DNA from 4 places in the Paenibacillus sp. sgz302164 genome. Region 1 is predicted to be linked to each of the others. Evidence: riboswitches for the same ligand, from Rfam matches in the RefSeq annotation. Region 1 holds a riboswitch; each other region holds the start of a gene.
What was found. A riboswitch is a leader RNA that binds a small molecule or an ion and turns the genes downstream of it on or off. The one in region 1 is predicted to bind cyclic di-GMP.

Region 1 (2,203 bases):
TGATGGGCCTAAGTCCAACCGCTGCCGGATATTTGACGCTGGCGTTTATGGCCGGGGCGATTCCTTCGAGTATCCTGAACGGATTTCTGATTACCCGGATTCTGTACCGGAACTTGTTTATCGTCTGCTTCTTGCTGCCGATCGTCGGCGTCGGTTTGCTGTCTCAGGTTCATGCTGCGACAACGCCGCTGTACATCATTGTTACCTTTGTCCTGTTAGGACTCGGTATCGGGGCTTTATTCGGAGGAGATAACCTGATCGTTCAGGAATCCGTCGCCAAGGAGAACAGCGGCGTAGCGCTCGGAACCGTTCAGCTGTTCCAGTCGCTTGGAGCGACAATCGGATTAAGCGTCTTCGGCAGCCTGCTCGCTAACAAAATCAAAACCGGCGTTGCCGGGTTGGCCGGCGAGCTTCCTCCGGGCATGGCGGATCATATCGCGACAGGGGGAATTCCCGCGGGGATATCCGCCGATCTGGTAACGAAGATTCAAGCGGTATTTGTGAATTCGTTCCAGAGCATTTTTATCATCGCTTTGGGCTTTATGATCGCGGCTTTTGTTATCTGCTGGTTTCTGAAGAAGGAAGTGCTATCGAAAAAAGAGGCCGAAGCCGTTCCCGCCGCCGAGCTGCAAGCCTGACCATTCGGCAAAATAGAGGTCTGACTGGGTCTGACTGCCGGCTTGCAGCGCCGAGGGCGCTTTGAAGAAGAGGTTCTGATTAGCTTGTGACAATAGGCTAAGGAAGGCCTCTTTTTCCTTTAACGAAAAGGGGGCGTTCATAGCTCCTCCGTTGTCGGATTTTGGCGGATTGTCGGCGGGGGGGCCGAAAAGTAAGCAGCCATCCGAGGAGCCGATAGCACCAGATATTTCATAATTAAGGATTTTATTGACGAAATTTGGTGATACGTGATATAAAATAACTAGGAACTTAGACCTATCATTCACAAATTTAAATATTTCTTAAAGAGATAAAGGCAAACTTGGCGAAAGCCAAGGACGCAAAGCTATAGGGGCTACACGAAAAGGATTCACATCGTATGCCAGCCAGTTTCCGCTTTAGGCCGCTGAGAAGGAACCTTAAAGCAAGGTTTCTTTTTTTTTGGTCGTTTATGACGGACTAACAAGATAATGAGGTGTGCTTCATGATCGCTTATTTAGTGTCCATACTCCTGTACATAGTACCAATTCTCTTGTTGCTCTACATGATGATCGAAATTTATCAGCGAAACCGGTACAACGGGCTGAATAAAATCGCGGCCTGTTTTTTCCTTGCCACCATGCTGTTTTTCATCGGGAATTTGCTGTTCAGCATCGCCCCGATCCAATACGCGGGCCGAATCGCGCTGCTGCTGTTTTATTTTCCGGCTTGCATCATCATGTGTCTGACGATGCATTTTTGCTTCAGGCTGACGGAGGGATTTCAATCGACTCCGCGGCCGGTTATGACGGCGATCTGCTACAGCCCGTTGGTTCCGGCCTCGCTGGTGTTTTTTCCGCCTCCATGGATAACGGTTCATTTCGTCCAGAACGGCATTTGGAAATACCAGGAACCCGGTGCAGGCCTAACAGCATTGATGCTGGGCAGCACGCTGTATACGGCCGTTGTTTGCATCGTCATCGTGACCGCAGGGTTCAGGTTCGTAAATCAATACGATTTGAACTTGAAGCGAAAGCAGATGCGCACGGTTTTGCTTGGCCTCCTTTTTTCGTTTGTTTGGGCGATAGCGTTTATATTCTTTAAAATGCCGGCTGTTATGCCAAGCGGCGTCAATTTTCCGGCATTAAGCAGTTTCGCGCTCATTATCTTCACTTTTTTCCTCAGATATGCCATGATCAAATATGATTTCCTGCCTTCCCTGGAACGGAAGTATCAGGCTCTGTACGAAATGTCGCCGTTAACGATGATCATTACGGACCAGGATGGAATTATTAAAGAGGCGAATCCGCAAGCGGCGCTGCTTTTTGAATGCACGCAGAAGGAATTGCTTCTTCGCCATGCGCAGGAGTTCATTTTTCCCCAGTCCCACAAGTCCTCGCGTTCGTTCGACCAGCCGGGTTTCGGGGAAGAAACGATCCAGGGGGACTATATCGTCGTCACGCGCAAAGGGGCGAAAAAGTACGTTAAGGCCGAGAGCAAATATTTTGAGGCGCAGGGCGATCTGCTGCAGTATGTGGTGCTGCTCGACGTTACGAAAGCCAAGGCG
Region 2 (2,203 bases), on a different contig from region 1:
CATATAAATATGGAGAGTGCTTAAAAACAGCGAGAGAACGCTGATCCCATGCTCCTGGCAAAACATTCCGATTTTTTCATGTAAAAAAGCGGGCACTTCTTCCGTCAATCGAATCGCATCCGTCTCGACCAAATAGGAATCCCCTCGTTTGAGAGACACGGTCTCCGGAATGGAATCGAACTGGGCATTCCAAAATTTATGGTCCTTTTGAAACCGTTCGGACTTCTCATATTCCGCTTCGCTCAAAATATATTCCACATAAGAGGGCTGGCTCGTTTGCAGGGCGTCGGTTCCTTTGACCAGCTCCAAATAGCGATCGATGAGCTGATTCCCCAGCATCACCATGGAAATCCCGTCGGAAACGATATGATGCACTGCCGCGAAAAGCCAGATCTCCGCAGGGCCGATCTTGAAGACGATAAACCGGAACAACTCGCTATCGTAGAGCGCCATCGGCCGGCAGGCCTCCGTTTGCGCCCGTTCCGTCACGGCATCGATATCTCCCGTTTGACGAACTTCCACCCACTCGATATCAAAATCCTCGCAATCGGCAACGTACTGCCGCGGTTCGCCCGCCTCATCAAGCGCAAGCTTAAAGCGCAGCGCTTCATTGCTGTGGACCACATGACGAATGGCCCGGTTCAACATCCGGTCGTCGATCCCCGCTGCGGATTTTAATTTAACGATACCGCTCAAATTTGAAACGCTGGTTTCGGGATAAAACTGCTCGGTATACCAAATCCGTTTTTGAGCATGCGTTAATGGTAAAAAGTGCTTTTGCATAATTACTCCCCCCATCATGCGAAATAATCTCTTGGTCTTGGAAACTTTGAAAAATTTTAACACCCCAAAGCGAAAAAGGCCCACCCCGAATAAAAGGGGAGCCCCTGTTACCCGGCAACCTGTCGACCATAGCATCTCATCTCTTGTGAAAAAGTAATGCGATGCCTTAGGCCATGGCTTTGCGTCCCTACGTTTCCATAGGTTTGCCTTTGTCGAATATTTGTAGAATTTGTATTTATATAGATATATTTACTTTACATATAATAAAACACTAGGAAAGATATACTAGTTACGGTATTTTAATAAATAATTTTATTGGAGGTTACTAGTAAAATTTACCTTATTTTTTTTAGGACGCCCCTAACACGAAAGGCCCGGCTTTATCCGCGCCGGTTCATATAAATTACAAGTAACCGCTTCCAATACATGAATCGACAGCGTTTTTTTCGTTTTTTCGACATCGTTCCAGACCATCTTGCAACAAAAAAATGAGAAAAGCCTCCGCCGGAACCGTCTCGTCTTGAGCGGCCCCGTCCGGAGGCTGTATGTGCTTTTGCAGTTTAAGTAGGGCGGGCGGCTGTAGTCCGCCTATCCAGGACAGCAGGCTTAAACTTTAACCGCCTGTCCGTATTTTTCGGTATGTATCGATAAAAGAGAGCACGTCGACCCGCTTCCCTCTCTTTTTTGCCAATCTCGCCATCGTTACTAGCGTTTTCCAGAACTCGTCAAGCACTGGGGACTCCAGATCGGAGCTTTGCGGCGACGGGCTTACCTGATTTTTGTACAAGCTGCCTTCGTCGGAGATAAGGTACTGAATTTGTCGTTTTTTCCATTGTTCTCCGGTTACATAACTAATCCCGATTTCCCTCATTTTTTTACGGACTGATGTCACGGGGCGGGATAGTTCTTTGGCAATAACAACGGGGGGACACTCGCTGGAAAGTCGAATAAGTTTGTCCAATTCTTGCGTAGACCACGGTTTTTTTGTCATTCGATTCAACTCCAATTCTTCATACTGTATCCTTCGTTGCCTTAAAATGGTTAATGGATTCGCGATGATTTGAGGATATCAAGCAATTGTTAGGGAAGTATGAGTTAACCATAATATTTTGGTATATTACATAACTTTTTCGATATCGTTCGCTATTTTTCTACTTCCCTGGAACTAAAATCGTCCTGATTCGGACACGTTATATAGAAGTAATTTCCAGCAACTCGGGCATATTACGGCCCTTGAAGCCCCATACTAGTCTTATTCGACTATGAGGTTTTCTACCGCGCTGCGTGTTATTGCCGATCAGAATGCCGTTCTACGCCCGCGAATATGAGATAAACCTCTATCGAGGTCTTTCGAAGATGAGCGACCGCGTTTAGAGGTAGGTTTATTCGCCAATAAGAATGCAGTTCTACACGCTTTAGC
Region 3 (2,203 bases), on a different contig from region 1:
GATGTTTTTGAACAGTACTTCCCGACGGTGCTAAATACAAATCTATACTGCTGGTATAATGTGACGGATCAGTTGAACTGATTTGAAATACCAATTGTGTGCTGGAACTAGAGATTACAGTTATTCCTACGTTACTATCTTTGTAACCAATCTGTTTTCCACTCGGATCACGTGGATCATTACTCTCTACCAACATGAAATTTCTATACCCTTCACCACCGAATCTCATATATGTCATATACTCCAAGGGGGGCAAGTTAGTTCCGGTAATGGTAAACGTGGGGTTAAAATACATGTCACCATAGTTTGCAGTTATTGAGGTTACTTTTATTGTGTTGGGAGATAATGTGCTCAAATTAAAGCTTCCTACATAAAAGCTCGGATGTTTTTGAACAGTACTTCCCGATGGTGCTAAATACAAATCTATACTGCTGGTATAATGTGATGGGTCAGTTGAACTGATTTGAAATACTAATTGTGTGCTGGAACTAGAGATTACAGTTATTCCTACGTTACTATCTTTGTAACCAATCTGTTTTCCACTCGGATCACGTGGATCATTACTCTCTACCAACATGAAATTTCTATACCCTTCACCACCGAATCTCATATATGTCATATACTCCAAGGGGGGCAAGTTAGTTCCGGTAATGGTAAACGTGGGGTTAAAATACATGTCACCATAGTTTGCAGTTATTGAGGTTACTTTTATTGTATTGGGAGCTAATGTACTCAAATTAAAGCTTCCTACATAAAAACTTGGATGTTGTTGAACAGTACTTCCCGATGGTGCTAAATACAAATCTATATTACTGGTATAGTGTGATGGGGTTGTTGCACTGATTTGAAATACCATTTGTGTGCTGGAACTAGAGATAACGTTTATTCCTACATTATTATCCTTGTAACCAATCTGTATTCCACTCGGATTACGTGCATCATTACTCTCTACCAACATGAAATTTCTATATCCATATCCACCGTAACTCATGCTTGTCTTGTATTCCAAGGAAGGCAAATTAGTTCCGGTAACGGTAAATGTAGGGTTGAAATACATATCACCATAATTTGCAGTTATTGAAGTTACTTTTATTGTGTTGGAAGTATCCGCCGCATAAATGGTATTATCAACATCTTTGAACAATATGGAGAATAATATTGTTAATATTAGTAATAATGAAGTAATCTTTTTCAAAAATAACTCACCTCAAGTAATATAAAATAAGAATTCAATAAACGGTTAAGCTAATCAAGTGATATTATCACCAAAAAATTGCAAACAGTCAGCATTCAAAATAATAGCGCTTACATTGTTGAATTTTAACCTAATACCTACGGATTAGCCCCCTTCCTCTCTTATCTTTATGCCGATTTTGAAGTCCGATTGGAACTGATCAGAACCGTAACTATATCGATTATCAACTTAAAAATTTCGTTTCAAAGCCTCCTTTCGGAAATAATTCTTGGTGATCTCTGGTAAAAGAAGGTCGGCATCTCGCATGTCATCTCGCTTTCTGAGCTGCTTTCAACAACAAAAAACCAACCGCTTGTGGTAACCCGGCGGCCGTTTCTCCAGAGATGTCTTGCGACATGCATCCCGGAAAAGTAGGTCCGTGGCTTTGCGTCCTTGTCTTTCGAGCAAGTTTGCCTTTTCATTTTCACTTGGTTCATAGGTAGACGAATCTATAAAAAATAGTACATTCGATCCATAACTCTATCCATAATAACCCATACTCTTGTTGACTATCAATATAAATTTCAATTTTTATCCAAAGTATGCGAAATTTCGCGAAAAATCGCCACTGAAACGATTTCTCCCCACCCCGTTCCTTTCCTCAAGGGTTGCTGAACTGAAGCGGGGCACAAGGTCGCTTGGCAACAAAAAGGCAGGCTCCCGATACGATCCGTCGGCAGCCTGCGACCCGTTCGAACGCGCTAATTGGAACCTTTTTCTCTCACCCGATGCACCTGCAGGTTGCGGTATTCGGCGATGAGCGGGGCCATTTGGCGAAACCCGATCCGTCCTTGGCCGAGGATAGGGCCGTAAGTCGTACCGTCATCCTTCCATTTAAGCACCAAAAGATCGTTGATGGCGAACAGCACCTCCCCGCCATGAACGATCACGCGCATGCGATACGGCCCTCTCGCGTCGAGCACGGGCGGCAGCGGATCGGCCCCCTGCGCGGCCAGATGAAAACCGTAA
Region 4 (2,203 bases), on a different contig from region 1:
CTCCAGCTGTGATCCGAGATGTACAAGTCCTGCAAAATCCGCTCGATCATAAGCTTTGTTTGACCGTATGGATTCGTCGCGTCGAGCGGAAAATGTTCATGAATCGGCACCTGCTCAGGCACCCCGTAGACAGTTGCCGAAGAGCTGAACACCAATTTGCGGACATCGTATTTTTGCATGACATTGCACAGAATTAATGTGCCGGTAATATTGTTGTGGTAGTAAGATAAAGGAAAAGAGACCGATTCCCCCACTGCCTTTAACCCTGCAAAATGGATCACCGCTTCGATCGAATGCTCGCGAAACACCTGTTCCAGCCCCGCAAAGTCGAGCAAATCCAATTGATAAAATGCAAAATCCTTCCCCGTCAGCTCACGGACCCGCTCAAGCGCCTCCGGCTTGCTGTTCATCAGATTGTCGACAACGACGATCTCATAACCCTTGTCAAGCAGTTCGACACAGGTATGGCTGCCAATATAACCTGCTCCGCCAGTTACTAGAATGGACATGATTTCCGTTCCTCCAATTTACGATTTCATTGCGCCGGCGCATCTGCATGCAGCCTTTTTCCAACTTAATGGATTTATGCCATTTTAGCAAATACCAAAAAAACGCCCCACCCTTCTCAAGGAAAAGGATCAGTGCGCTCCGGTAACAAATGCATGATTACACAACGACTTTGCCGGACAGGTCATTATTGGCAGCCCCGGCGTTGATGTTCGTATATTTGGTTAACCCTCTGTCCAACTGTGCGAATGACCCTAAATAAGCTTGCACTTCACCAATTGTTAACCCCAAGCTGCGAGCCTCGCGAATCATTTCTACCCAGTCTGAATCCAAGGGATTGCGTTCCATACCCAATTGCACAAATACTTTAGACATACTATTACCTCCAATGTGAAGTTTGTTTGCAAAAAACCATCTATTAACGGTTTAATAGATTGGGTCGGTTGCACCACTAACTCCACATGCTCCAGGTGCCCACATACGGCGCATGTATCAAAGTATTCCCATAATTAATTATCCAATTGCGGAATAGATCTCAAGGCCTAAGACTGAAACATTTCTCATCAACCTAAGCCTATTATACAACGACCTTCTCCTAAATTCCACCAAAAAATTTGAAAAAAAACTGCTAGGTCATTATTTTTTAGGAAAATGATACTAATGTATCCGCAATAGATAAGTAATTAGTAGGATGCTCACTTGTTGTTTTCCTGGTTTTTCTTCCATTTGCTGAATTCCAAAAATTCGCGAAACTGCTCCTTCGTTACTCCCGAATCCATCGCCTCTTTGACCAAATCCTGCCACTGGCTGTCCAGTTCTTCTTGCACTTTCGGCTGTTCTCCGTGCAGGATCAAGTCGAGCGGCACGTCAAGCGCAACCGCAATTTTTTCCAAAAATTGAATGGACGGATTTTTCTGAATATCTCTTTCCATATTGCTTAAATAAGATTTGGCGACTTCAGCCTTGGCAGCAAGCTCAGATAAGCTGAGTTTTTTTTCCAGCCGTAATCTTTGAATCCTTTTACCAATCACACTTATCATCTTCCTTTTTGCTTTATTCACCATGTTTACGCATATTATAGCAAAGTACCCCTGCCCAGACTATCGCTATATTTTCCAACCGCATACAATTTTCAGAAAAGAAAAAATGCATCTGCACAAAAATGGAGAAATAAAAGCGGTTAAACTTCTATTTGCCATTTAAGGAGATGCATTTCGAAGGCCTACCCCCGGTGTCCGGCGGGTTGCACAAAACAAACTTCGCCCGCCGGACTCTCAGCGCCGCCGTTCACTCGCCGGGGTTCGTCAAACGCCATTTGTTAAACTCAAGGAATTCTTTAAACTGGTGCTTGTTAATACCGGATGACATAGCTTCTTTAATAAGCTGATACCATTCCTGATCCAGTTCTGCGACATTCGTTTCCGGAGCTTCTTGATCAAGAAACCTGTCTACAGGCACCTTCAGAACGGAGGCGATTTTCTCGAGAAATTGTATCGACGGGTTCTTTTGAACATCACGTTCCAAATTGCTTATATATGATTTGGCCACGCCGGCCCGCTCTGCCAGCTCGGACAGAGACAATCCCTTTTCCTTGCGAAGCTGCTGTACTCGAGTTCCTATCATCAAGATCTTCCTTTTTTTAACGATGTAATATATTCCATGCTATCTGACAGCCGCTTTGTGCCGTAATGTGCTT

Region 2: linked by a shared signal. The riboswitch ahead of AC0LWT_RS03690 (non-ribosomal peptide synthetase) and the one ahead of AC0LWT_RS14785 (EAL domain-containing protein) in region 1 are both predicted to bind cyclic di-GMP.
Region 3: linked by a shared signal. The riboswitch ahead of AC0LWT_RS10525 (RHS repeat-associated core domain-containing protein) and the one ahead of AC0LWT_RS14785 (EAL domain-containing protein) in region 1 are both predicted to bind cyclic di-GMP.
Region 4: linked by a shared signal. The riboswitch ahead of AC0LWT_RS18035 (anti-repressor SinI family protein) and the one ahead of AC0LWT_RS14785 (EAL domain-containing protein) in region 1 are both predicted to bind cyclic di-GMP.

What each region holds. Positions count from the first base shown of each region.
Region 1 is NZ_JBVYOL010000008.1:34,029-36,231, forward strand. Features, by position in the region: gene AC0LWT_RS14780 (MDR family MFS transporter) at 1-638, shown strand, start outside; cyclic di-GMP riboswitch class I at 963-1,055, shown strand; gene AC0LWT_RS14785 (EAL domain-containing protein) at 1,142-2,203, shown strand, end outside.
Region 2 is NZ_JBVYOL010000002.1:12,330-14,532, reverse strand. Features, by position in the region: gene AC0LWT_RS03690 (non-ribosomal peptide synthetase) at 1-783, opposite strand, end outside; cyclic di-GMP riboswitch class I at 894-1,001, opposite strand; gene AC0LWT_RS03685 (hypothetical protein) at 1,397-1,774, opposite strand.
Region 3 is NZ_JBVYOL010000005.1:179,528-181,730, forward strand. Features, by position in the region: gene AC0LWT_RS10525 (RHS repeat-associated core domain-containing protein) at 1-1,195, opposite strand, end outside; cyclic di-GMP riboswitch class I at 1,549-1,659, opposite strand; gene AC0LWT_RS10530 (YesU family protein) at 1,936-2,203, opposite strand, start outside.
Region 4 is NZ_JBVYOL010000010.1:115,040-117,242, forward strand. Features, by position in the region: gene galE (UDP-glucose 4-epimerase GalE) at 1-509, opposite strand, end outside; gene AC0LWT_RS18035 (anti-repressor SinI family protein) at 667-882, opposite strand; cyclic di-GMP riboswitch class II at 936-1,019, opposite strand; gene AC0LWT_RS18040 (helix-turn-helix domain-containing protein) at 1,203-1,538, opposite strand; gene AC0LWT_RS18045 (helix-turn-helix domain-containing protein) at 1,795-2,130, opposite strand; gene AC0LWT_RS18050 (DegT/DnrJ/EryC1/StrS family aminotransferase) at 2,170-2,203, opposite strand, start outside.